3 regions of the Marinomonas sp. TI.3.20 genome follow, and region 2 is predicted to be linked to each of the others. Evidence: predicted binding sites of a transcription regulator. Region 2 holds the regulator's gene; each other region holds the start of a gene.
What was found. Region 2 encodes sigma-54, which starts transcription at its own class of promoters, with help from an activator protein. Its sites were predicted from a motif close to TGGCACNNNNNTTGCTNT; they were not measured.

Region 1 (7,957 bases), on a different contig from region 2:
TGGTTCCGCTTCCTGGTACGCCTAATGTCAACATAGGAACTAACGCACCCGATGCCGCACCGTTATTACCAGACTCTGGCGCCGCGACACCACGTGGGTCACCTTTACCAAATTCGCCTTTATCAGAAATTTTCTTCTCTAACGAGTAGCTGATAAAAGACCCTAAAGAAGCACCAGCACCCGGTAAAACACCGGCGATAAAACCTAATATGCCACCACGAATTGAGGTTGGTAACACATTCAAAATATCACGAGCGGTTAGCTTAAGCTTATTAATCGCCACTTGCTTAAGGCCGTCTCCCGCATGACGCTCAAGGAAGAAGAACAACTCACTAATGGCGAACAAACCAACAATCGCAATAATGAAATCCACCCCTTCAAACAACTCAAGCATATTGAAGGTATACCGCTGAACACCGGTTGAAATATCAATACCGACAGTAGAAATCATCAAGCCAATCGCTGCGGCCATGACTGTTTTAACTTGATTCTTACCCGTTACACCACCTAGTGTCGCAAAGGCTAATACAAACAAAGCAAAGTATTCAGAAGGACCAAATTTAAGAGCAAATTTAGACAGGATCGGAGCAAGGATAACCAAGCCAATAGTCGCGATAAAACTACCAATAAAAGACGCAATAGCGGAAATAGCCAGCGCTTCGGCCGCCTTTCCCTTTAGCGCCATCGGATAACCATCCAAACACGTCATCATGGCTGGCTCATCACCAGGAATGTTCAGTAGGATAGAAGAAATACGACCGCCATACATGGCTCCGGCATACACAGACGTCAGCAAAATCAACGAAGACGTAGGCGATAACCCAAGACTAAAGGCAAGCGGTATTAAAATCGCAACGCCATTAGCAGGACCAAGGCCAGGTAAAGCACCAATTAGGGTACCTAAAATAGCCCCAATAACAGCGAACATGATGCTTTCAGGTGTCAATGCCACCGCAAAGCCATTCATCAGTAAACTCATTGTTTCCATGACTACAGCTCCAACAGACCTAAAGGCAGTGCAAGTTCTAGCACATTGTTAAATAAGAAGAAGATAATTACCGACGATACAACGCCTGTAATCAAACTCTTAACAAAGTTCGCTCCCATTCTCCAACTTAAAAAGCAGACAACAAAAGTCGCCGCTGGGATAAAGCCAATTGGCTCAATCGCCCAAGCGAACAAAAGAATCGACAACGCGACTACGATCAACTCGATTAACATTGGTACCGGTGACCATTTTTCATCTGGATCCGGTTTGACCATCATGTAAATCGCACTAATGGACATAACCACTGACAATATAATAGGAAAAGTTTCTGGGCCGACACTTTCTTGTCCGCCAAATGGAATGGGGAATTGCATCGCTCCCCAGCCGTAAGCAACGGCTAGGATCAGCATCAGCAAGCCAAACACACGGTCATTAATACGCATGTCTTTGCTCCGAATTAGTTAAATCGTTAGGGGGATAATCGTAAAGTAATATAGGGGGATAGAACTCCCCCTAACGGTCGAGGCTTACTTAATAAGACCGATATCTTTAGATAGAATTTTAATATCTAGCGTTTGATTGTTAACAAATTTTGTTAACTCTTCGCCTGATTTGTGGAATGGCATTAAACCATTTTTAGCCATAACACCTTTCCATTCTGGTGTTGCGTATAACTCATTCATAGTATTTACCCACCAATCGTAGGATGCTTTACTTGCATTGCCTGGTACGTAAAATCCACGCCAGTTTGGTGCAACAGAGCTAATACCTTGTTCTAGTGCCGTTGGGATCTTGTCGAATGGTGCTGGTAAACGTTTTTCAGAAAGTACCGCTAACACGCGCAAATCACCAGACGCCATAAAGCCTTTGACCTCTGAAATATCACCAGTAAATGCATCAATATGACCACCAACCACTTGTACCAAAGCTTCAGATCCACCACTAAATGCTAGGTAACGGATTTTCGGTAGGTTACCAACGTGTGCTTCCTTAGCTGTCATTAGGACTTTTAAATGATCCCAACCACCAGAGGCACTACCACCAGCAAATTTTACCGCTGAAGGGTCTTTTTTAAGCGCATTCATCATCTGTGTAAGTGATGTGTATTTAGAATCTTTGCCTACTGCGATAACACCGTAATCTGCCCCTAATGTAGCAACCCAACGAACTTGGTCAGTGTGCATACCAGGGAACTGGCCTTGTGCTAGGCGCGTTGTTGTAGCCGTACTCGCTGCAACAATAAGATTCTCATCGGTAGCTCGTTTACTCACTGTATGTGCAAAAGCAACACCACCGCCCGCTCCGCCCATATTGATAGTTTGGACGTTTCCTTTAATGTAATCCTGATCAACTAGTACTTTACCGACACTACGACAAGTAAAATCCCAGCCGCCACCAGGTGCTGCAGGAGCAATACAATCAACGCTGCGGTTAGGCTCAAATGCTTGGGCTTGGCTTACGGCTGAAAGTGCGACAACACTTGAAAGAAGAACAGTCTTTAAGGACATTTTAGTTAGCATGGTTTTCTCCTGCTTGTTATTTTTTTATTAGCGAGCTTTAGCCTGAGCCTCAAACATCAAGGTTTGCGTACTCCAAACTAGACACCCGACAATACATCCCAAAACTGTCACCATCCTGTCATGTGTGATTTATATCAATAGAATGTGTAAAAAAATCTTACAGGCGCACTAATTTCTCCTCACGATATCAATAAAAAGGATAGCAGTGCCGATATCAAGAATTGCAGTTTTAGTCTTTGGATTAGGGTGGAAAAACCTCTACTGCTTGGGAAACCATCTATTTCCTAGTAACGGTCTAATAAAAATGGAGACAAAAAAAGTGCCTCATAGAAGCACCTTTGATTAAAACAGGACCAATCTGGTTATGCGTGTAACCAGATAGATATTTTATGCTACGTGATACAAGGTGCGTGGCACACTTTGTAGATAGGATTCCATCTCAGCCATACCATTTGGTTGGTCAACTCTCACATTTAAGTCTCGCATGGTGCTGCCAAAAGCGTGCAAGGTACGGAACAAGTTATGTTCACGGCATTGCTCGCCCATTTGACCAATGCGCACAATCGGCTGACCAAATGAGCCGGCAATTTCAACTCGATACGCATCGGAAATATGACGGCAAATACCCCCTGCCGTCAGCCCTTCGGGAATATTAATACCAACAACTGAATTTAATCGCGAAGACGATGGTATAAAAAGCTCTAACCCCATCCCTTCAATACCAGCCTGTAAAGCTTTGGAACAACGCAAATGACGAGCAAACCGTTGCTCTAAAGTTTCATCGCACACCAGTTTAAGCGCTTCATGTAGAGCCATAATCCCCGATACAGGCGCCGTGTAATGATAACCGTCTTTATGCCAAAAGTTTTCTGCTAGCTGAGCATCAAAACACCATTGCACAACCGGTTTAGTTCGAGATTTTACTTTGGTCCATGCGTCATTTGAAAAAGCCAGCAAAGAAACGCCGGGAATAGAAGACAACCCTTTCTGACCACCTGTAATCACAACATCAATTTGCCACTCGTCCATTTTCAACGGCATAGTACTCAATGTACAAACCGCATCTACCATCACTAAACAGTCATAAGATTTGGCAATTTTTGCAATGGTTTCTAGAGTGTGGTTGAACACCGTATTAGAGGTTTCACCTTGCACTAAACTCAACACTTTAGGCCGTACTTTTTCAATCGCCTTTCTCACCAATTCTGGATCAGCGGCTTCTAATACAGGCACATGCAGTTCATGAACATCTGCGCCGATACGTGTCGCCATTTCTGCCATTCGATGGCTAAAAAAGCCGTTGTTAATACACAGAATTTTTTCACCGGGCTCTAATAAATTAGACACGGCCATTTCCATTGCCGCAGAAGCAGGACCTGCCACGCCTAATACCCATTTTGATTCCGTCTGAAAGACATACCTCGCCATTGCTTTTACTTGATGAATTACCTGCGCCATAACACTCCCTAAGTGGTTAATAACCACTGAGTTCGCCTTAGCGACACACTCTGGAATTGGCACTGGCCCAGCGCCCATCATTAATAATGGTTCGCGCGGAAGAATGTCATCTAGTGATTTCACCTGGGGACGAGGAATGCCCATTGGCGATGAAGCAATCATAATTTACAACCTATTGATTAATTATTACGATGAAAGAGACTTTGAAAAGTTAACGCACATTTTTTGCACTTTAGTAGCAGAAAATATCGTTTTTATATTTTTTTCAAAATAATGTTCGGAAATAATACAATATTCTCGTATTAAAAAAGAGATATCAGCAGTAAAACAGTACGATATTTCACACCTTCTCAATTTTGCCCTACATCTGACTTGCATCTTCTTAACCAAGCAGTGTTTTTTACTCTCTTCTCTGCGTAATTTACTCTACGAGTTTCACTAATCTGTGCGATAATTCAAGAAATCCCCTATTCAGGAACAGGTTATGAATACTTGTGGTATCGAAATCAAAGGCAGCGAAGTCATCCTTTGTCTTTTGTCGAAACAAGAAGGTCTCTTTCAGATCGCTGATTGTCGCCAGATTCGTCATACATTGAGCAATCCAAATAGCAGTGAAAGCGTGCGAAAATTTCAGTTTATGCTGAAGAAACTGTTTGAAGATTACAAAGTCTCACGAGCCGTCATTCGTGAACGCCCTACTAAAGGCAAATTTGCTGGTAGCGCCGTCGGTTTCAAAATCGAAGCGTGCATTCAATTAATCGACACCGTCGATGTTGAGTTGCTAACTGGCGCAAAAGTAAAAGACATAGTGAAAGACAACCCTTTCCCTGTACCATTTAAATCAACAGGACTTAAAGCATTCCAAGAAGGTGCTTTCACTGTTGCATATGCAGCGCTTAGCGAAGTTCAGTAGTAAGTAAGTTCTCTGCTATAGAAATCAAAAAAGGAGAAAAACGATCCTTTCGTTTTTCTCCTTTTTTATATTCGCAAAATACCTCAACGCCTACTCAGAAAACTCTTATCTAGATAGCACTAAAATACCGCCCCATCAAACAGACGATTCTGATGCACACAAGACATCCAAATTAGCGCAAAGGCAAAAATACGCACCATTTCTGTGCGAAAAATATTATTTTCGCTTACCAACTAAGACAATCAAAACACCACCTAACACCGCCGCTGACGCCAGAATCAAGTGCAAAGTCACGCTTTCATTAGCGAAAATAACACCGCCTAATGTCGCAATAATTGGTACTAATAGTTGCAATACCGCCGCCACAGACGCACTCATGTGTGCCAGCACCGCATACCAAATCGCGTAACCCAATCCAGACATAATCGAACCAGATGCAACCGCCAACCAAAACCCTTTTAGGGTGATGTCGAGCTGAAAACCAACACAAACCAGCACGATTAACAGCAACGGAAGCGTACGCACAAAGTTAGACGCCGTGGCAAACAATGGCTTGGTCACTTTTTTACCATGCCAGGTATAAATCCCCCATGCGATACCCGCTAAAGCCATTAGCACAAAGCCGATAGCAGACGGCGTTGAAAGCGTCGGCAATACTAGATAAACAAAACCGGAAAACGCCACCGCAAGCCCCAACCACTCTAGCCATTTCATCCGATGCCCATTGATAAAAGACAATAAAATCAAGGTAATCTGCACTGCGCCAAATAAAATAAGGGCACCAATACCTGTGGCTAATGAAACGTACGCGTAAGAAAAACCAAGCGCGTAAACGAACAACGCCAGAGCCGAGGGCCAACTGCCAGACAACCATGCTTGTTGCAATCGAGTTTTAACCGCTGGCGTGCTGTTCTTATCTCGATAAAAAAGACACAACACACATAACATCAAGGCACCACTGACCAATCTGACTAGGGTAAAAGACGCTGGATCAATTAAGGCACCAGAATCATTTTGCACCAGCGCCAGACGACATAAAACAGAGTTAGCAGCAAAAGCCACCAATGCCAAAAAAGTAGAAAATATTAATTTTAAGTTCATTGTCATATGTTTGTTCAATTAACGCGTTAGTGTCTAAACAGGAACTCAACAGCCCCGCACGAAAGGTTACTTTCACTGACTGGCACCAGATTTGCAAGATCAATGAATCATCTTTCACTGGAATAGTTTGAGTGAAATAGCAACGTTCGATAAATAAAATCCGTTGCCTAGCTAATTAGGAGGTATAAGATCATTTAACGTCGCAGGGCACAGATTTGCCTTTGCTCCTTTAAATAGGTCCTACAACAATGACTCGTCTTTTAGTATTTTCAGATCTCGATGGCACCTTACTTGACCATCATACTTACAGTTTCCAACCTGCTATACAGGCTTTTCAAGCACTTAAAACGCTTAGCATTCCTTGTATTTTAAACACCAGTAAAACCTACGCAGAATTAATCCAACTACGAACCAAGCTCGGCCACCAAGATCCATTTATCGTGGAAAATGGGGCGGCTATCTATCTTCCCAAACACCTAGGGTTGCCCATCGATGATCCCTTAGAAGATCACGGTGACTTTTGGTTAAAATCCTTCGGTCCAAACCGTCAAGCCTTGATCGATATAATCGATGATTGCAAAGCGCGTTACCGATTCCAAGGTTTTCATGACATGCAATGGCAGGACGTGGTTGATTTAACCGGACTGTCTGAAGCCAATGCCAAGCTTGCAATGCAACGAGAGTTTACCGAACCCATGGTATGGCAGGATTCGACCATCGCTCTGAGCCAATTAAATCAAGAGCTTGAAATAAAAGGGGTTCAAGTACAAAAAGGGGGACGCTTCACTCATTTGATGGGGAAAAACTGCGATAAAGCACGCGCAATGCTATGGCTAAGCGAACGCTACCAATCACATTATAAAGAAGCGGTCACCACTATGGCGCTTGGGGATGGCGAAAATGATATCGGCATGCTCAGTAAAGCAGACATTGCTGTGGTGATTCGCTCACCTGTTCACGCACCACTAGAAATCCCTAATCGTAATGATGCTTGGCTGACTGATGCCTATGGCCCTGAAGGGTGGGCACAAGCTATTGATAAGGCACTGAGTAAACAAGGCATTCTTTAAAAAAACAGCCCTGCATAACATTGAAATACAAGCGTAAGGTACACGATTTTAGAAACCACTCACTTAGTACAACAATAACGTTCGTTATGCCGAGTCATAGCATAACGGCATTAGGAGAAATATTATGGGCGATTTTCATCAAAACGGAATCATCACCACATTACACAATTTAGCGCACCGCCCTCTTGAAGAAATGGAAAGAGAATTATGCGAGTTTTCTAAAACTCGGCCTATGTCTCTTATTCTTCCTTGCTTATATTCCGAATTAGAAACCGATGCGATGCCGAATATTATTGAGCATCTGAAAAAAGTCACGTATTTAGAAGAAATAATCATTGGCCTAGACCGTGCTACTGAAGAACAATATCGCCACGCTCTGGAGTTTTTCAGCGTACTGCCGCAAAAACACAAAGTATTGTGGAACGACGGCCCTCGATTGCGCGCAATTGATAGCGTATTAAAAGGCGAGCATCTTTCGCCTTCTGCTCCTGGTAAAGGTCGTAATGTCTGGTTTTGTATGGGCTACAACTTAGCCGCGGGGAAAGCCGAATCTATCGCTATGCATGATTGCGATATCGTCACCTATGATAGAGAGCTATTAGCTCGCTTAATTTACCCCGTTGCCAATCCAAGGTTTAACTACGAATTCTGTAAAGGTTTTTATTCTCGTACTGCTAACGGCAAGATGAACGGTCGCGTCAGTCGCTTATTAGTTACTCCTCTGCTCTACTCATTGAAAAAAGTCTTCGGTAACTTGGAGTATTTGGATTATCTAGATAGCTATCGTTATCCATTAGCCGGTGAGTTTTCTTTCCGTCGCGATGTGATGACGGATATTCGTATTCCGAGCGATTGGGGCTTAGAAATTGGCGTACTGAGCGAAATGCAACGTAACTACTCTAATAAC
Region 2 (7,957 bases):
GGAAGTGTTGCGCAAGAATCGTCTGAAATGCTCCGTTTATTGCAGTCGACGCCGTTGGCGAATAATGTATTGGCGCCTTTTAAAACATGGCGTGTGTCAGGCGTTATGGCCGGTGATTTTGATGTTTCCATTCCGCTTAATGAAAAGCATAAAGAGCCAAGAGTAAGTCTTGGGTTACGCTTTAAGAATAATCCGGTTTATATTGGCGATATCGATTTGAATAATGTCGTTGATAAAGGCCAATTCAACTTTTCCAGCGAAAAAGGAATTTATGACTCCGATTTCGATATTCAATCTTTTTCTGGTCATACACATATGGTGCTTACATCATCTTTTGAAAAAGATGGTCGAATTAGTATATTAGGTCAACTATCAGGCTCGGCAAATCTTTATCAAATTGCACAGTGGCGAAAACTACCGGACTATCTAGCGAATAAGATCACTGGAGATGTTAAATATAACGGCACTTTGTCGATAAATAAGTCCCAGGAGGGACAGGTTGACTTACTGATTAATAGCGATCTTAAGGGAGGAGCGATTGCGCTTCCGCAACCGTTCTCTAAAGTATCTGCTCAGGCCATGCCTTTTACCTTTAAAATGATGTCTCACCAACAAGATATCGTGATTCAAAGTGACTTTTCTTCCTTAGTAAAGACGAATTTATTAATAAAATCGGGCCAGTTTATTGGTGGCGAACTGTATTTTAATAGTGATAAGGCGCTTCCGAGTAATATGAAAAAAGGTTTGGCAGTAGAAGGGCAGTTTTCGTCTTTTGATGTATCAGACTGGAGTAATGTATTTGAGAAGTTAGGTGGGGAGGAGGGTTCTGTCCCTTCATTAAATGACAGTAATATTAAGTTGCCTGACTGGCTACGTTACGTGAATTTATTGATTGATAAGATTGTAGTGAACCCGCAAAACAGCCTGCATAATGTTAAAGTGAATTATGATGCCAACAATACGAATGGAAAGTTCCAGGTTAGTTCAGATGAGCTGAATTTCAAATTTGATCATGATGGGCTTAAGCCGAGATTGCATTTTGGTTATTTAAGTTGGAATAGCGATAAAGGCGCGGGAGACGGTAGCCCTGATAAACCGCCTTTTCATGCCAGTCAAGTCCCTAATATGACCCTAATAGTGGATCAGCTGTACATTAATCAAAAGCCTTATGGGGATTGGAATTTAAATGTGGTGCGAAATGGTAATGAGCTACGTATAGATCCATTTTCTTCTGTTTTGAAAAAAGGCAAATTTGATGGTCATCTTATTTGGAAGGATAATGCAGCTCAGCCAACCGTTACGTTAACTATCTCGGTAAATGGCAAGGATTTGGCTGAGTTGATAGATAAGTTTTCAGATAAGGCCTTTGTCACCTCTAAGAAATATAAAATTAATGTGGTTTTAAATTGGCAAGGTCACCCTTTCTACTTTAACCGCAAGACGGTCTCGGGAAGAATTTCTTTTGACGCTGAAGATGGCAACTTTTCACAGGTTGATGAATTGCCTGCTTTTATGAAAATATTTGGTATTTTTAATGTCGAATCATTAAAACGACGATTGAGTCTGGATTTTTCTGATGTCTATAAGCCTGGATTAACGTATGACAGTTTCAAAGGTACTTTTGATATTAATAAAGGCATTCTTAAGACCACAAAACCTTTGAGTATCAGTTCTCCAACGGCAGAGGTGTCATTGGAAGGCACGGCAGATATAGTGAATGAGGCGTTAGATGAAACGTTAACGGCAACCTTACCTATTACGCGCTCTTTGCCGTTGGCAGGTTTGTTGTGGGGGTCGCCTCAATTGGCGGGAATTTTGTTTCTTACAGATAAATTGATCGGCGATAGTTTATCAAAAGTCACCAGTGTCCAGTACCATATAAAGGGATCATTTGATAGTCCTGAAATTACACCGGTAAAGCACAAGCAAGTAAAAAAGGTGAGTAATTAAATGAAATCACTTCGCATCGCAGCTATTCAGTTAACGAGTACCGCTGATTGGGCTCAAAATTTAGAAATGACGAAAAAATGGGTTGGTTTGGCGGCAAAAGATGGCGCGAGGTTGATTGTTTTACCAGAAAATGTGTTTTTATTTGATGGCAAAGCAATGCGTTATTTGGCAGATTCTCCTGCACAAGATGAAATTCTGAAAGAAGTAGTCCAGTTAGCTATCAAGCACTCTATTTATCTTGTTGTAGGCTCTCACCCATCAGCTAATCGTGTCACAGGCGAGGAAGTTGGCGGTGGGCGAGTGCGTCAGTCTTGTTTGGTTTTTTCTCCTGATGGAGAGCTGATAAAACGCTATGACAAAATTCACCTTTTTGATGTGGCGGTTAACGACAAAGCAGGAGCTTACAAAGAATCGGCATCGATTGAGCCTGGGGATATTGAGACCCAGATCATTGATGTGGATGGTTTTAAAGTGGGTCTAAGTATTTGCTACGATGTGCGCTTCCCTGAGCTTTATAGGGCCTTATCAAAGGCGGGAGCGGAAGTCTTGCTTGTGCCGGCGGCATTTACCTATGTTACAGGTAAGGCGCATTGGAACACTTTATTAGCAGCCCGAGCCATAGAGAACCAGTGTTTTGTACTAGGTGTTAATCAATGCGGTTGGCACAACGATACTCGACAAACTTATGGTCATAGTGTGTTGTATTCACCAAATGGTGAGTTTCTTGATGGGTTGGAAGAGGAGCCTGGGTATTTTGTTTGCGACATTACCGATGAAGTGTTGCTGGAGTGTCGTAACAATATGCCTTGTTTATCGCATCGTCGTCTGTAAAAAAAGCGCCTTAGGTATTTCACTTAAGGCGCTTTAATCAAATAACGATTGTTAATCTTGTGCTTGCATAGCGAATTGTTCTATTCGGATAAGCCTAATTTCTTTTCTTCAGCTTCTCTTAGAAAGCGAAACAGTTTTTTTCTGTTTGTTGTATTACTCTGTAGAGAGGCTTCTTTTTGTGATGAGCGAATAAGTTGTCTCAGTTGTTGAATATCTTCGACCTCAGGGTGATCTGTTAGATACTCAGCAAGCACTTCTTTGCTATGTTCTCCAATGAGAGCATCACGTTTAAGCTCTAGTTGGTGGAATAGCTTGTTATAGGCAGCAGACGTACTATCAAATATGGCTATGCTGTGAGCAATAGATTCATGATCCTCAGTGCGCATCACTCTGCCAATATATTGTAGATGTCTTCTTGAAGCTTCGTGCTGTTTTATGCGAGTGGCTTCAGTAAGAGCGGCTCTCAATGTTTCAGACATCTGGATTTTCTTTTGCTGATTTTTACTCAGGCTTAATAATTTCTTACCTAGCTCTTGTAGGCCTTCCATTTCACGCTTGATCTGCGTTTTACTTTTAATAATTTCTTCATCGTCATCAATTTGATCAAAGTCTGTCATGGGAACCTATACTAAAAAAATGGTAGCAAGACCGAGGAAGGCTAAAAAGCCAACGACATCAGTCACAGTTGTTAAAATCACACTGGCGGCTAAAGCTGGGTCGATACCAAGTTTTTTTAAGAAAATTGGTAATAGCGTGCCTGTGAGTGCGGCAAAAAACAGATTTATGATTGTCGCGCTTGCAATGATATAGGCAATCTTTATGTTGTCAAACCAAAGTGCTGTTAAAGCGGCAATAACGGTCGCCCAAAGTATACCATTTAATACGCCAACAATGAGTTCTCTGTTTAAAAGCCATCGAGTATTGGTCGCACCTATCTGGTTTAAGGCAATGCCTCGAATGACAAGAGTCAGTACTTGAGACCCCGCAATGCCGCCCATGCTGGCAACAATTGGCATCAGAATAGCAAGCGCGACAATTTGATCTAGGGTGTGCTGAAATAAGCCAATTACATACGATGCGATGAATGCGGTAATTAAGTTGATGCCGAGCCAAACTGCGCGTCGTCTCGTTGTTTTTAGTATGGGGGCAAAAGTGTCTTCGTCATCGTCTAGGCCGGCCATACTCAGCATAGAGTGCTCTGCTTCGTCGCGAATTACATCAACTACGTCATCGATAGTGATTCGACCTAATAATTTTTTGGTGATGCTATCAATGACGGGAGCCGATACTAGGTCCATCTTTTCAAAGAGTTGTGCTACTTCGCTAGCGGGTGTGTTGGCATCAATAACGGTATTGTCTGTTTCCATAATGTCGCGCACGGTGCAATTCACGTCTGCAACCAGTAGTTTTGTTAGAGGTAGCGTTCCTAGTAGGCGATCAGAGCGACTCACAACCAGTAGGCTATCGGTCATGTCAGGGAGAGTCTTATGTCGGCGTAAGTAGCGAAAAACGATATCAAGGGTGATGTTTGGACGGATAGTGATTGTATCCGTATTCATCAAGCCGCCAGCAGAGTCCTCTGAGTAGCTTAATAGTGCTTCCACTCGCATTCTGTCTTGGCTGGACATGGAAGCCAGAACTTCTTTTACAACGGTCTCTGGGAGGTGTTGTAAAAGATCGGCAAGGTCATCACTTTCGAAATGCTCAGAAACAGCGACTAGGCGTTCTGTGTTCATGTTTAACATGAATTGTACGCCAATCTCTTCACTTAAGTATTGGAGTACTTCGCCTTCGTTTTTAGAGTCGATTAAATCCCAAAGAAGTTTACGTTCTTTTGGTGGGGATGACTCAAGTAAGCGGGCAACGTCTTGTGCAGGTAGGGCGCCGTTAAGTAAATAACGGATTTGCATGGTGGCACCGGATTCTAGAGATTCGGTGACCGTTTGAAGATGAGCGAGAGTGGTTTGTTCTGACATGGCCGTCCTTACTCGTCTTCGCCAAAGCGATCATGGATCAAGGCGATGATCGCTTTGATTGCTTCCTCTTCGTCTTCTCCATTGGTTTTGATCTTGATGTCAGTGCCTTTACTGGCTGCTAGCATCATCATCGCCATAATGCTTTTCCCATCCACATTACGACCATCTTTTTCAATGGTGATGTCAGAAGAGAAGCGTGAGGTTGTTTCGACCAGTTTTCCCGCTGCACGAGCGTGAAGGCCAAGTTTGTTTATGATTGTGACAGACTCTTCCAACATGTTTTTTCCTTATAGTAGAGAATCTAGTGCTGCAAATAGAGCGTCGTTTGTTTCTGCTGCTCTAAGCTTGTTTAAGGCGTCATCCGACTGTGCCAACTCTGCTATTTCGGCAAGTGTAGATAGGTGTTCGTCGCATTCCTGTGGCGGTACGATAAGTGCAAAGACTAAATCAATGGGTTTCTTGTCTATAGCATCGAAATCGATAGCAGATTGTAACGAAATTGCGATAACAGCAGTGTGATTGGCAGTTTCTAGGCGACAATGTGGGATAGCAATACCATTGCCTATGCCTGTGCTGCCGAGTTTTTCTCGACTTAACAGTGCTTCATAAATGGCTTCTTTGTCACAATGAAGTCGGTTTGCAGCAACTTCAGCAATGCTTTCAAGAATGCGTTTTTTACTGACGATGTCTTGTTTTGCTAGTACAAGGTCTGTTTTTAATAATGATTTCAATGGCATAGGGAAATATTATCCGTATTAGATCAATCGTTTTCGTTCATTTGAAGGAGGAATATTCATTGCCTCGCGGTATTTTGCCACAGTACGTCGTGCTACCTGTATGCCTTGGTCGGCTAAAACGGTGGCCAGTTTATTGTCACTTAGCGGTTTTTTAGCCGGTTCTTCCAGTACTAATTTTTTAATCATGGCTCTTATTGCAGTAGAAGAGCATTCGCCACCTGAGGCGGTGTTTACATGGCTAGAGAAGAAATATTTTAGTTCAAATATGCCTTTAGGTGTGTGCATGTATTTATGCGTAGTAACTCGCGAAATAGTAGATTCGTGCATGCCTACTTCTTCAGCTACATCATGCAACACCATGGGTTTCATGGCTTCTTCGCCTAATTCGAAAAAATCAATTTGACGTTTAACGATACAGCTAGTCACTTTTAATAGTGTTTCGTTGCGGCTTTGCAGACTTTTCATGAACCATTTGGCTTCTTGCAATGAATTCTTTATGTATGTTGCGTCTTCTGAGGTGGACGCAGTGCTTGCCATTGCAGAGTAGGTTTCATTAATTTTGACAGGTGGAAGGGCGTCATTGTTTAGTTCGACTTGCCAAGTGTTATTTATTTTTTTAACAGATACGTCAGGTATTACATAATCTGTGTCATCGGAATCAATAATAGAACCTGGACGTGGATTAAGTTGTTGAATTAACTCAACCACTTCTTTTAATGATTCTTCTTTGAGTTTTGTTTTTCGACTTAATTGTACAAAATCACGATTACCCAGCAGAGGTAAATAATTATCGACTAAATTGTAAGTGCTTTTGTACAGTGGGTGGTCGCGAAAGGCTTCTAGTTGGACTAATAAGCAATCGCGTAAGTCGGTTGAGCAAACGCCAACAGGATCAAAGCGTTGGAGTCTATGCTGCACCGCCATTACTTCGTCAAGTTCTAAGTCTTCTAGTTCGCTGGAGAGCGATTCCCATATATCTTCCGCTGTAATGCTCAAATAGCCATCAGATTGGACGCACTCGATAATTGCGTAAGCGATTTCAATGTCTCGGTCTGACATGTGCGTTAAATTGAGTTGCCAAATTAGATGGTCTTGAATGCTTTCTGAGGGAGCATTACGGCTCTCATAGTCGCTTTCGCCTTCATAGTTTGTGCTAGAAGTAACCGCGGCCGCTGAGTTTTGAAAGGTGTCGTCCCAGTTGCTGTCGATAGATAGCTCTTCAGGGATGCTGTCGGTCCACTCCGATTCGACACGAGCTTCTTCGCTTGAGCTCGCTTCAACTTTCTTATCGTTTGCTTCTTGTTGTTCTCTTGTCGGTGCTTCTGAACTGGCATAGTCATCATCGTCTATTTCTAATAGAGGATTTGACTCTAGAAATTCATGAATTTCTTGTTTCAGATCTAACGTAGAAAGCTGCAGCAACCGAATGGCTTGTTGCAGCTGAGGCGTCATGGTCAGTTGTTGACCGATTTTTAGTTGCAAGGACTGCTTCATAAAGAAACACTTCTAATAAGAGAAAATTGGAACGAGTTATGCATACTACTCCCTTTCGGCTGCAAAGATAAGGGGCTATAGGCGGAAGTCGTCGCCTAAATAAACCTTTTTTACTTGTTCATTGTTTATGACTGTTTGGGCATCACCTGAAGCAATGATTTTTCCATTACCAACGATATAAGCCTTGTCGCAAATATCCAGCGTTTCTCGTACATTGTGGTCTGTAATCAAAACACCTATGCCGCTTTCTTGTAAGTGTTTTATGATTAATTTGATGTCGCCGACAGAGATGGGATCAACACCAGCAAAAGGTTCATCCAAAAGAATGAACTTAGGGTTCATTGCCAACGCGCGAGCTATTTCAACGCGACGTCTTTCGCCGCCTGATAGTGCCATGCCTAGGTTGCTACGAATATGGGTGACATGAAATTCATTTAATAATGTTTCTAATCTTTCGTGCTTTTGCTCTTTGGATAATTCTTTGCGTGTTTCTAAAATGGCATAAATATTGTCTTCAACGGACATTTTTCTAAAAATTGAAGCTTCTTGCGGTAGGTAGCCGATACCTTTTTGGGCGCGAGTATGCATAGCGTTTTTGGTGATGTCATGACCGTCAATAAAAATGCCGCCAGCGTCGTTAGACACCATGCCCACTATCATATAAAAGCACGTTGTTTTGCCTGCACCATTTGGCCCAAGTAGTCCAACAGCTTGTCCTGATTCAACAGAAATGGAGACATCTTTAACGACTTGTCTTTTTTTGTAGCTTTTAGCAAGGTTTCTAGCTTCTAACAGGGCCATCTATTTCTCTTTTTTGTCATCTGCTGGTTGTAGTGTCATGGATACTCGGCCAGAACCTTGTTTCTTAGCGTTAAAGGTGCCAGTGTCTATGTGGTATAGAATATGATCTGCTGTGATTTTATCATCCATTCTATTGAGGTAAGCATTGCCTGATATGTCTAATGTTGA
Region 3 (7,957 bases), on a different contig from region 2:
CCACGGTATCACCCACCAAACCTTTTAGTGAATCAAAGGCGCCGCGTCCTACTCGACCTAATCCGACGACCAAGATTTCAGTATCAACCGGTTGTACGAAGACATCTTCAGGCAAACATTTTGGACTTTCAAAGCGGCGAATGATTTCTTTGTTTTTACGATACAAGCGGTGTACGTTTCGATATAGCAAGCTGGTAATGATAAAAGAAAAAGACACCGCCAAGGCGAGTACCACCAACCACTCTTTAGCAAGCCAGCCATTAGCTACGCTCAGAGCGACCACAATTAAGCCAAACTCGCTGTAATTCGACAGCACAATAGACGATAAGAAAGAAGTACGCCCACGTAATTTCAACTTGGTAAACAGTGCGAAGAAAAGGGCAAACTTCACTAAGATAACCAAGGTGATTATAAAGCTGACCGCGACCATATTTAACGTTGGTAAGGCGGTAAAGCCAATGGACAAAAAGAAACCAATAAGAAACAGATCTTTAAAGTTCATCAAAGCCTTGTTCATTTCGGCGGCTTTACTGTGAGACGCGAGTAACACACCAAAAATCAGAGCCCCTAAATCGCCTTTTACACCAACAAGATAGAAAAGTTCATAGCCACCCAGTGCGAGAAAAAGTCCGGTAAGTGGGAGCATTTCACCGTGGCCTGCTTTATCGACGATTTTATTCAGGATGGGACGGACCAACAATAGGCCAAACAGGGCGAGCGCCCAGAGTGATGGCGTCTTCCCAGTAGCAAACACCAAGAAGACCACAGCGACTATGTCTTGCATCACCAGAATGCCGAGTGCTAATTGTCCATGACGTGTTTTTAACTCGCTGCTTTCTTCCAGTAATTTGATGACACAAACCGTACTGGAAAAACTCAGTGCGAAGCCAAGTAACGCCGCGGTTTTTAACTCCAGAATACCAAAGAAAGGCAGGCTTAAACTGCCTAATAGTAAGCAGATCGCAATCAGTAAAACAGTCCAAAGACCCATATGGCCTAGAGTCGACGCCCAGACTTCGCGTTTAAATAAGTCTTTTACGTGGAGCTTCAAGCCAATACAGAACAGCATCAAGGTAATGCCTAAATTAGCCAAAGAATCTAGCGTACTGCTGGGCTGCATGCCAAATGCATTCAGTAAAAAGCCAGCCAACAAAAAGCCAATGAGAGGTGGCAAATTGATTAACTTAACGGCGAGGCCGCAGACAAACGCAAATAATATCCAAATAAATTCCATGCAATCCTTCTAATTTTCTTGAAAGCCGTTGAGGCGTTAAACAGCGCCAGCAGTGGTGAGGAATATGATACGGAATTCATGTCTAAAACACAGCCCGAAAAGCACCTTCAGGGTGTTTTCATCTCATTAGAGTAGTGCTTTTATGTACTTTCTTACTCTCTCGTACCTGCTTGCCTAATTTCTTTAAGTAACCATCAAGGAATAAGTCACTAAGGTGTGGCCGTTAGTACTCTTAGTCGGAGAATCGTGATAATAAATAGATAAATTTCGATATGACGAATTTGTTAGGAAAATCACGTATAATCCGGGTTCCTTATTTTCCTTTTCTGCTTAGAAATACCTAATTTATGTCTTCAAACTCAGCTCAACCTTCTCTTGCTCGCGAATTATTCACTATGACTTGGCCCATGCTTTTTGGGGTGTTGTCGTTAATGAGTTTTCAGCTGGTAGACAGTGCTTTTATCGGCCAATTAGGTATTTTACCTTTGGCTGCTCAGGGTTTTACCTTACCTATTCAAATGATAGTAATTGGCTTGCAGGTTGGGTTAGGGATCGCTACGACGGCGATTATATCCAGAGCATTAGGGGCACAAAAAACACGTTATGCTAAACAGTTAGGTGGCTTAGTTTTAACGATGGGCAGCATTGGTATCGCTTTTTTTGCGGTGTTGATTTGGTTGCTACGTCATCCTATTTTGGCCTTGTTAAGTGCGCCAGATTCTGTGTATCCGATCATTGATTCTTATTGGCCTCATTGGCTTCTTAGCGCTTGGGTAGGCGCCTTGATCTATTTTTATTACAGCATTTGTCGGTCTCATGGAAATACATTATTACCTGGAATAATGATGATAGTGACGAGTGTTCTGAACTTAGTGTTAGATCCTATTTTCATTTTCAAATTGGGTTTTGGGCTTAATGGTGCGGCCATGGCTACAACCTTAGCGTTCGGTATTGGCGTTTTGGTGGTTGCGCCTAAAGTAGCTCGTAAGCATTGGATCATGTTTGACTGGAAAGACTTAAAAATCACTCAAAGCTTAGCGGATATTGGCCACATAATGGGGCCTGCGATGGTGAGTCAGTTATTGCCTCCGGTATCGTCTATGTTGGCCACCAAACTGATTGCAGGATTTGGTACCGCCGCGGTAGCGTCATGGGCTCTAGGATCGCGTTTTGAATTCTTTGCGATTGTGTCCGTTTTGGCATTGACGATGTCGATGCCGCCTTTTATCGGACGTTTATTAGGGGCGGGAAGATCTGAAGACATTCGTTATATTGTAAAAGTGGCGTGTCGCTTTGTTTTATTATTTCAGTTATTGATCGCCGTTGTGACGTTTTTTGCTTCAAGTGGTTTAGCCAACTTGATGACTAGCGAGACGGAAGTTCGACAGATTTTACATTGGCATCTGATGATAATACCGATTAGCTTAGGGCCGTTGGGGATTTGCATGTTGATGGTGTCGATCTCGAATGCCTTAGGGAAATCATATACCGCGTTGACTATATCTGCTTTACGGCTGTTTGCTTTTTTCTTGCCGTGCCTTTGGATCGGCTCTGAATTAGCGGGCTTAAAAGGCCTATTTACAGGTGTTCTGTTTGGCAATGTGTTGGCAGGCATTTGTTCTTGGTTTATGTATCGCCGTGCAATTAGGTTGATAGAACGACGTTTGTTTAAGGAGCAATAGACGATTTCATTGTTAGAACATCGTCTTATGCTGCTGGGCTATTGTTACCACGTCGTTTCCAATAGCCCATTTTGTTAGAGCATCAGCCATTCTGATATGGATTGTCAGACGCTATTTAGTCTCTGCTATCAGAGCTTATTTTATGGATGGAAAGATCCGCCCCGTTATATTCTTCTTCTTCGCTTAAGCGCAAACCACTAATGGCTTTGACCGCACCATAAACGACAAAACCGCTGATTAACGCGATTCCTATGCCAGTAAAAGAACCGATGATTTGAGACATAAAGCTGACACCGCCTAATCCGCCAAAGGACTTTAGGCCAAATATACCGGCAGCAAGCCCACCCCAAGTTCCACAAACTCCATGCAACGGCCATACACCCAATACGTCATCAATGTGGTGGAATTTCTGTTGTATGAGTGTGAATAACCAAGTAAATAATGCGCCAGCGATCAGCCCGGTTGCTAGAGCTCCAATAGGATGCATAATGTCTGAACCTGCGCAAATGGCAACCAGTCCAGCGAGAGGTCCGTTATGAATAAATCCCGGATCTTTTTTACCCAGCACCATGGTAGAAATAATCCCTCCAACCATCGCCATTAACGAATTGACAGCCACTAGTCCGCTAATACCGTCTAGAGTTTGTGCGGACATAACGTTAAAGCCAAACCAGCCAATACAAAGAATCCAGGCACCTAGGGCGAGAAATGGAATGTTTGATGGGACAAATGCGATGAGCTTTCCATTTCTGAAACGACCATTACGAGTGCCGAGTAACACAATGGCCGCTAGAGCAACCCAACCTCCAAATGCATGAACGACAATGGAGCCCGCAAAGTCATGAAATGGCGCACCATATTGCTGAGTTAACCAATGTTGAAACCCATAATTACCATTCCATATCAGACCTTCAAAGAAGGGATAGGCAACACCGACTATAATCGCTGCAGAGATAAGCATAGGATAAAATCTAGCGCGTTCTGCCACACCACCAGAAATAATAGCGGGTATGGCGGCGGCAAATGTCATAAGAAAGAAGAACTTAACCAAAGCGTAGCCACTGTTTTGTGACAGTGTGGTCGCGCTTTCGAAAAAGCTGACGCCGTAGGCTATATGGTATCCAATGAAAAAATAGACCAGAGCGGAAATAGCAAAATCAGTCATTATTTTTACTAGCGCATTGACCTGATTTTTATGGCGCACAGTCCCGACTTCTAAAAATGCGAAGCCGGCATGCATGGTAAATACCATGATGGCACCAAGCAGAATAAAAAAAGTATTTGAATTGGAAATCAGTGTTTCTACTGCACTGTTTGTGACGGTCACGAAGCGCTCCTATATAAAATGCACCGAACGGGTGCTTTATGTTTTTGTTTTTGCTGTATTAAGAAGCAAATTGCTAAAAAAACAGATATGACGGACTTAAAAGGGTAATCACAAGCAAAAAACGTTCCATGTCTGCATTATTTTGGTGCTTTCTTTAGCGATGTTTACTACGCATTATTTTTTGGCATTGTTTAGGGCGTGGCTGAAACGGATTGAGAGGATCTAGAGGTAATGATGAGTTGATGTCGTTTTGCTCTTGTTCTGCTCTTATACGCTTAAACAGAATATTTTGGATGATGTGGTTGAACTAGGAGGGGATTTTAGTCATTAAATGCAGGACTAGCTCTTTAGGAAGGTCACGCTTTTTAACGTGAATCTTGGTCTGTTTATCTCACATAAAGCGGCGTACTTTAGTGTGTAAAGTACGCCGCTTTTTTTTAATTTATTGGGTGCAATGGTGGTTTCTCTGAAGGGTTCTCCTGAGGCACTGAGGTTTGGTAAGCGTTGTTTGGTAACAGCAGCCACACTTTGCCAAAATGCTTGAGTTGCCCAGCATGAACGTGAGCTTCATCCCCAATTCCTTGATACCAGTCTATGTGTCCTGGACCTTTGATCGCGCCGCCTTTATCTTGCGCCAGTAACAAACGAAATTCGTGGCCAATGAGGTTGCCTTGTTGATCTAATTTAGGCATTTCGCCCAGTAAAATGGAGCCAAGAGGAATGACTTTAGGATCTACTGCAACCGAGTAAAGTGGTGTCAGAGGAACATTTGCTGCGCCTACTGGGTCAGATTGTCCTTCACTGAAGAATAAGTAGCTTGGGTTTTGCGAGAGTGTTTCTCTGACTTTATCTGGGTGATCTTTAAGCCAGCGTTTGATACTTTGTGCCGATATATCAGCGCGTGCTATTTCACCATTTTCAATGAGAATTTTCCCTAGGCTACGGTACGGCCAGCCATTAACACCACCCCATGAGAGAAGTTCACGAGTGCCATCTTTATATTGCACAACGCCAGAACCTTGTACATGTAAGAAAAAATTGTCGACTAGACTCGCACTGTAAGCAATTTCGAGTCCTTGACCTTGCAAGGCGTTTTCAAAATCAATTTGTTCACGGCTAGGGAATTGGCCGTTCGTATCGCGTTTTAATGGTTTGCGATAAAGTGGATAGCGGTACACCGCATCAGGTTTATGCCGTACTTGTATCACGGGAACATAGTACCCCGTAATTTGTACATTTCCGCGGTAATCTTGCCCCGCCAATTGCAGTGCTTTTAAATGGGGCTGATAAGTAGGCTGTTTAAGCCAGTGCTGAATTTCGTGGGTCACTTGTTTGAGCTGCTGAACACTCACTTCGGTGTTTTCTAGTTGGTATGTTTGATTGGATATTTTATTCAAGTATGCCACTTGTTGCTCTAAGCCACTTTGAAAACTGGGATCTGGATAGGGGAGGCCCGGTGGAAGGCTTTCTTTTAAATATAGAGAGTCTCGTTTTACTCCATTTTTATCGAGACCATTATTTTTAAAGTCGTTGGAAGGATCCACTTCAAACTGGCTACAGGCGGTTAACGAAAGTAATGAGAATAGGCTCAGAGTGGTGAGCAGTGCTCTTGTTTTACTTTTTGAGGTGTTGCGTTTTTCAGCGGTGATGTACGGCGATATAAGTAGAGGCATAAGCGTTTTCTATCAACTTTGTAATCAAAAATGAGTCAACAGCTATTATTGTGTGGACGCTGTTAAGAAGCATTTATCTTGCGTGCTATGCCAGAGCAACGCAATGTTTCGTCGTTGAATTTACAATTTATAACAGACTTATTGACGTCTAGAACATCAGACATTCATAGGCCTGACGTAACGATATAAAGGCGTCTGTATCGCCCCCACGGTCTGGATGGGTTTGATGTGCGAGCTTTCGGTATTGGCGTTTGATCTCTTCTTTGCTCGGGGATGATTGGGTTAGCTGTAAGGTCTCAAGCGCCGCCTCGCGGTCACCTGTGAGATAAATTCCTTGGTAAAAACTGCTTAATAAGCTTGATACATCCGCTTCGTTTGTTTTCTCATATTCGTGCCAATCGAGATAATAGGCCGCCAGTTTGGCATCGACGCTATTATTAATATCCCTGCTGTTTGAAAGGGGAACTTGTGTGCAGGGAAGGATTCTAATGTGAGTGGCGCTGATTGATAGGGACAGTGATTCTTCTTGCCACAGGCTTGATTGGAGCTGATAAAGGGCGTTCATAATAAGAAAATGTTGTCGAAACAATTGCAGGTTAACGTCTGTGGCAATGTCTGTTAGCTCAGGAATCTGTTGTTTGAGTGTTTTAAGAATCTCAAATTCGCCCACGCCTTCAGGGTGTTTTTTTAATATATGTAAGATGGGGCCGATTAGTGGGTTTCTCATAGTGTGCTTTTCCCTTTAAAAACGCTCAAAGTGTAGATGAATAGGCCTAGAAGGGTCAAAGCCATTACATGAAATGAATTATTTTTTTAATAATAGATGGTGCGTTATGTTGTGGATTTTCGCTATTTTACTGTTTCTAGCTCTCTTTTGTGGGCCGCATTTATGGGTGAAATTTACCTTGAAGCGTTACGCTCAAACGCGGAATGATTTGCCAGGTTCTGGTGGCGAGTTGGCTCAGCATTTGATTCGTCGTTTTGAGTTAAATGAGGTTTCTGTGGAAACCACGCAAGAAGGCCGCGATCATTTTGATATTCAGCAACATAAAGTCCGTTTAAGCCCCAGTGTGTTTGCTGGGCAGTCGTTAACTGCGGTGGCGGTGGCAAGCCATGAAGTTGGCCATGCGATTGCTCATGAGCGGCAAGAACGAATTGCACGTTTGCGAGTACGTTATTTGCCAAAGGCGGTCTTTTTACAGCGGCTTGCTGGTGGTTTATTAATTGGTTGGCCGTTATTGTCGGTTGTATTGCACATCCCCTATTTGGTGGCCATTCATGCCCTTGTCGTGGGGTTATCAGGAATACTGGCGGTGTTGGTGCAAGTGGCTATTTTGCCGGAAGAATGGGATGCCAGCTTTCATAAGGCACTGCCTATTCTAGAAGAAGGAGGCTACTTGCCGAAAGAAGATTTGCCTAAAGTAAAACGCATTTTATTTGCTTGTGCTATGACGTATGTATCCGCTGCCTTATTACGAATGTTGTTTGTGTGGCGCTGGTTTAAGCGTTAAACAGGCCTCTAGCATCAGCATCCATACCGTGATTTTTGTGTAGTCCAAGCGATAGTGCTGCTGTAACTATCATATTTTCAGTTTCGTACGAGAGACGATATGTATTACTCAGATGGTGTTTATTATCGAGATGCGCCAGATGATTATGTTGTCGAGTTAGTTAATAAAAACCCCAAGATGAATTACTTCATCTTGGGGTTTTTATTAACAATGTCATCAGTGACAAAATAGCATTATTTAGCGCTGTTTGGTTTCAAATTCTGGATGAATCCAAACCGGTGCGCCTAGGCTAGGTAAGGCTTGTTTACCAAGAATCATATCAGCGGCTTTTTCTGCAACCATGATGGTGGGTGCATTTAAATTACCGTTGGTGATCGTTGGAAAAATAGACGAATCCACGACACGAAGGTTTTTCAGACCACGTACTTGGCAATGTTCATTTAAGACCGCCATAGGGTCGTTGGCTGCGCCTATCTTACAAGTACAAGAAGGGTGGTAAGCGCTTTCCACATTTTCTTTTACCCATTGAT

Region 1: V6259_RS10530 (HAD-IIB family hydrolase) is a predicted target of sigma-54. The motif match lies at 6,061-6,078, and genes of this name have one in related genera.
Region 3: V6259_RS11685 (ammonium transporter) is a predicted target of sigma-54. The motif match lies at 4,355-4,372, and genes of this name have one in related genera.

What each region holds. Positions count from the first base shown of each region.
Region 1 covers NZ_JBAKAS010000009.1:12,504-20,460, forward strand. The annotation lists gene V6259_RS10500 (tripartite tricarboxylate transporter permease) at 1-988, opposite strand, end outside; gene V6259_RS10505 (tripartite tricarboxylate transporter TctB family protein) at 991-1,431, opposite strand; gene V6259_RS10510 (Bug family tripartite tricarboxylate transporter substrate binding protein) at 1,516-2,508, opposite strand; gene V6259_RS10515 (pyridoxal-phosphate-dependent aminotransferase family protein) at 2,896-4,128, opposite strand; gene V6259_RS10520 (DUF3010 family protein) at 4,451-4,879, shown strand; gene V6259_RS10525 (DMT family transporter) at 5,096-5,980, opposite strand; gene V6259_RS10530 (HAD-IIB family hydrolase) at 6,229-7,050, shown strand; gene V6259_RS10535 (glycosyl transferase) at 7,175-7,957, shown strand, end outside.
Region 2 covers NZ_JBAKAS010000002.1:117,618-125,574, reverse strand. The annotation lists gene V6259_RS03125 (YhdP family protein) at 1-1,950, shown strand, start outside; gene V6259_RS03120 (carbon-nitrogen hydrolase family protein) at 1,951-2,781, shown strand; gene yjgA (ribosome biogenesis factor YjgA) at 2,862-3,398, opposite strand; gene mgtE (magnesium transporter) at 3,405-4,757, opposite strand; gene V6259_RS03105 (HPr family phosphocarrier protein) at 4,766-5,035, opposite strand; gene V6259_RS03100 (PTS sugar transporter subunit IIA) at 5,045-5,494, opposite strand; gene V6259_RS03095 (RNA polymerase factor sigma-54) at 5,513-6,988, opposite strand; gene lptB (LPS export ABC transporter ATP-binding protein) at 7,064-7,789, opposite strand; gene lptA (lipopolysaccharide transport periplasmic protein LptA) at 7,790-7,957, opposite strand, start outside.
Region 3 covers NZ_JBAKAS010000010.1:105,355-113,311, reverse strand. The annotation lists gene V6259_RS11695 (cation:proton antiporter family protein) at 1-1,234, opposite strand, end outside; gene V6259_RS11690 (MATE family efflux transporter) at 1,582-2,916, shown strand; gene V6259_RS11685 (ammonium transporter) at 3,032-4,243, opposite strand; gene mltA (murein transglycosylase A) at 4,681-5,916, opposite strand; gene V6259_RS11675 (DNA-J related domain-containing protein) at 6,065-6,643, opposite strand; gene V6259_RS11670 (zinc metallopeptidase) at 6,750-7,427, shown strand; gene betA (choline dehydrogenase) at 7,665-7,957, opposite strand, start outside.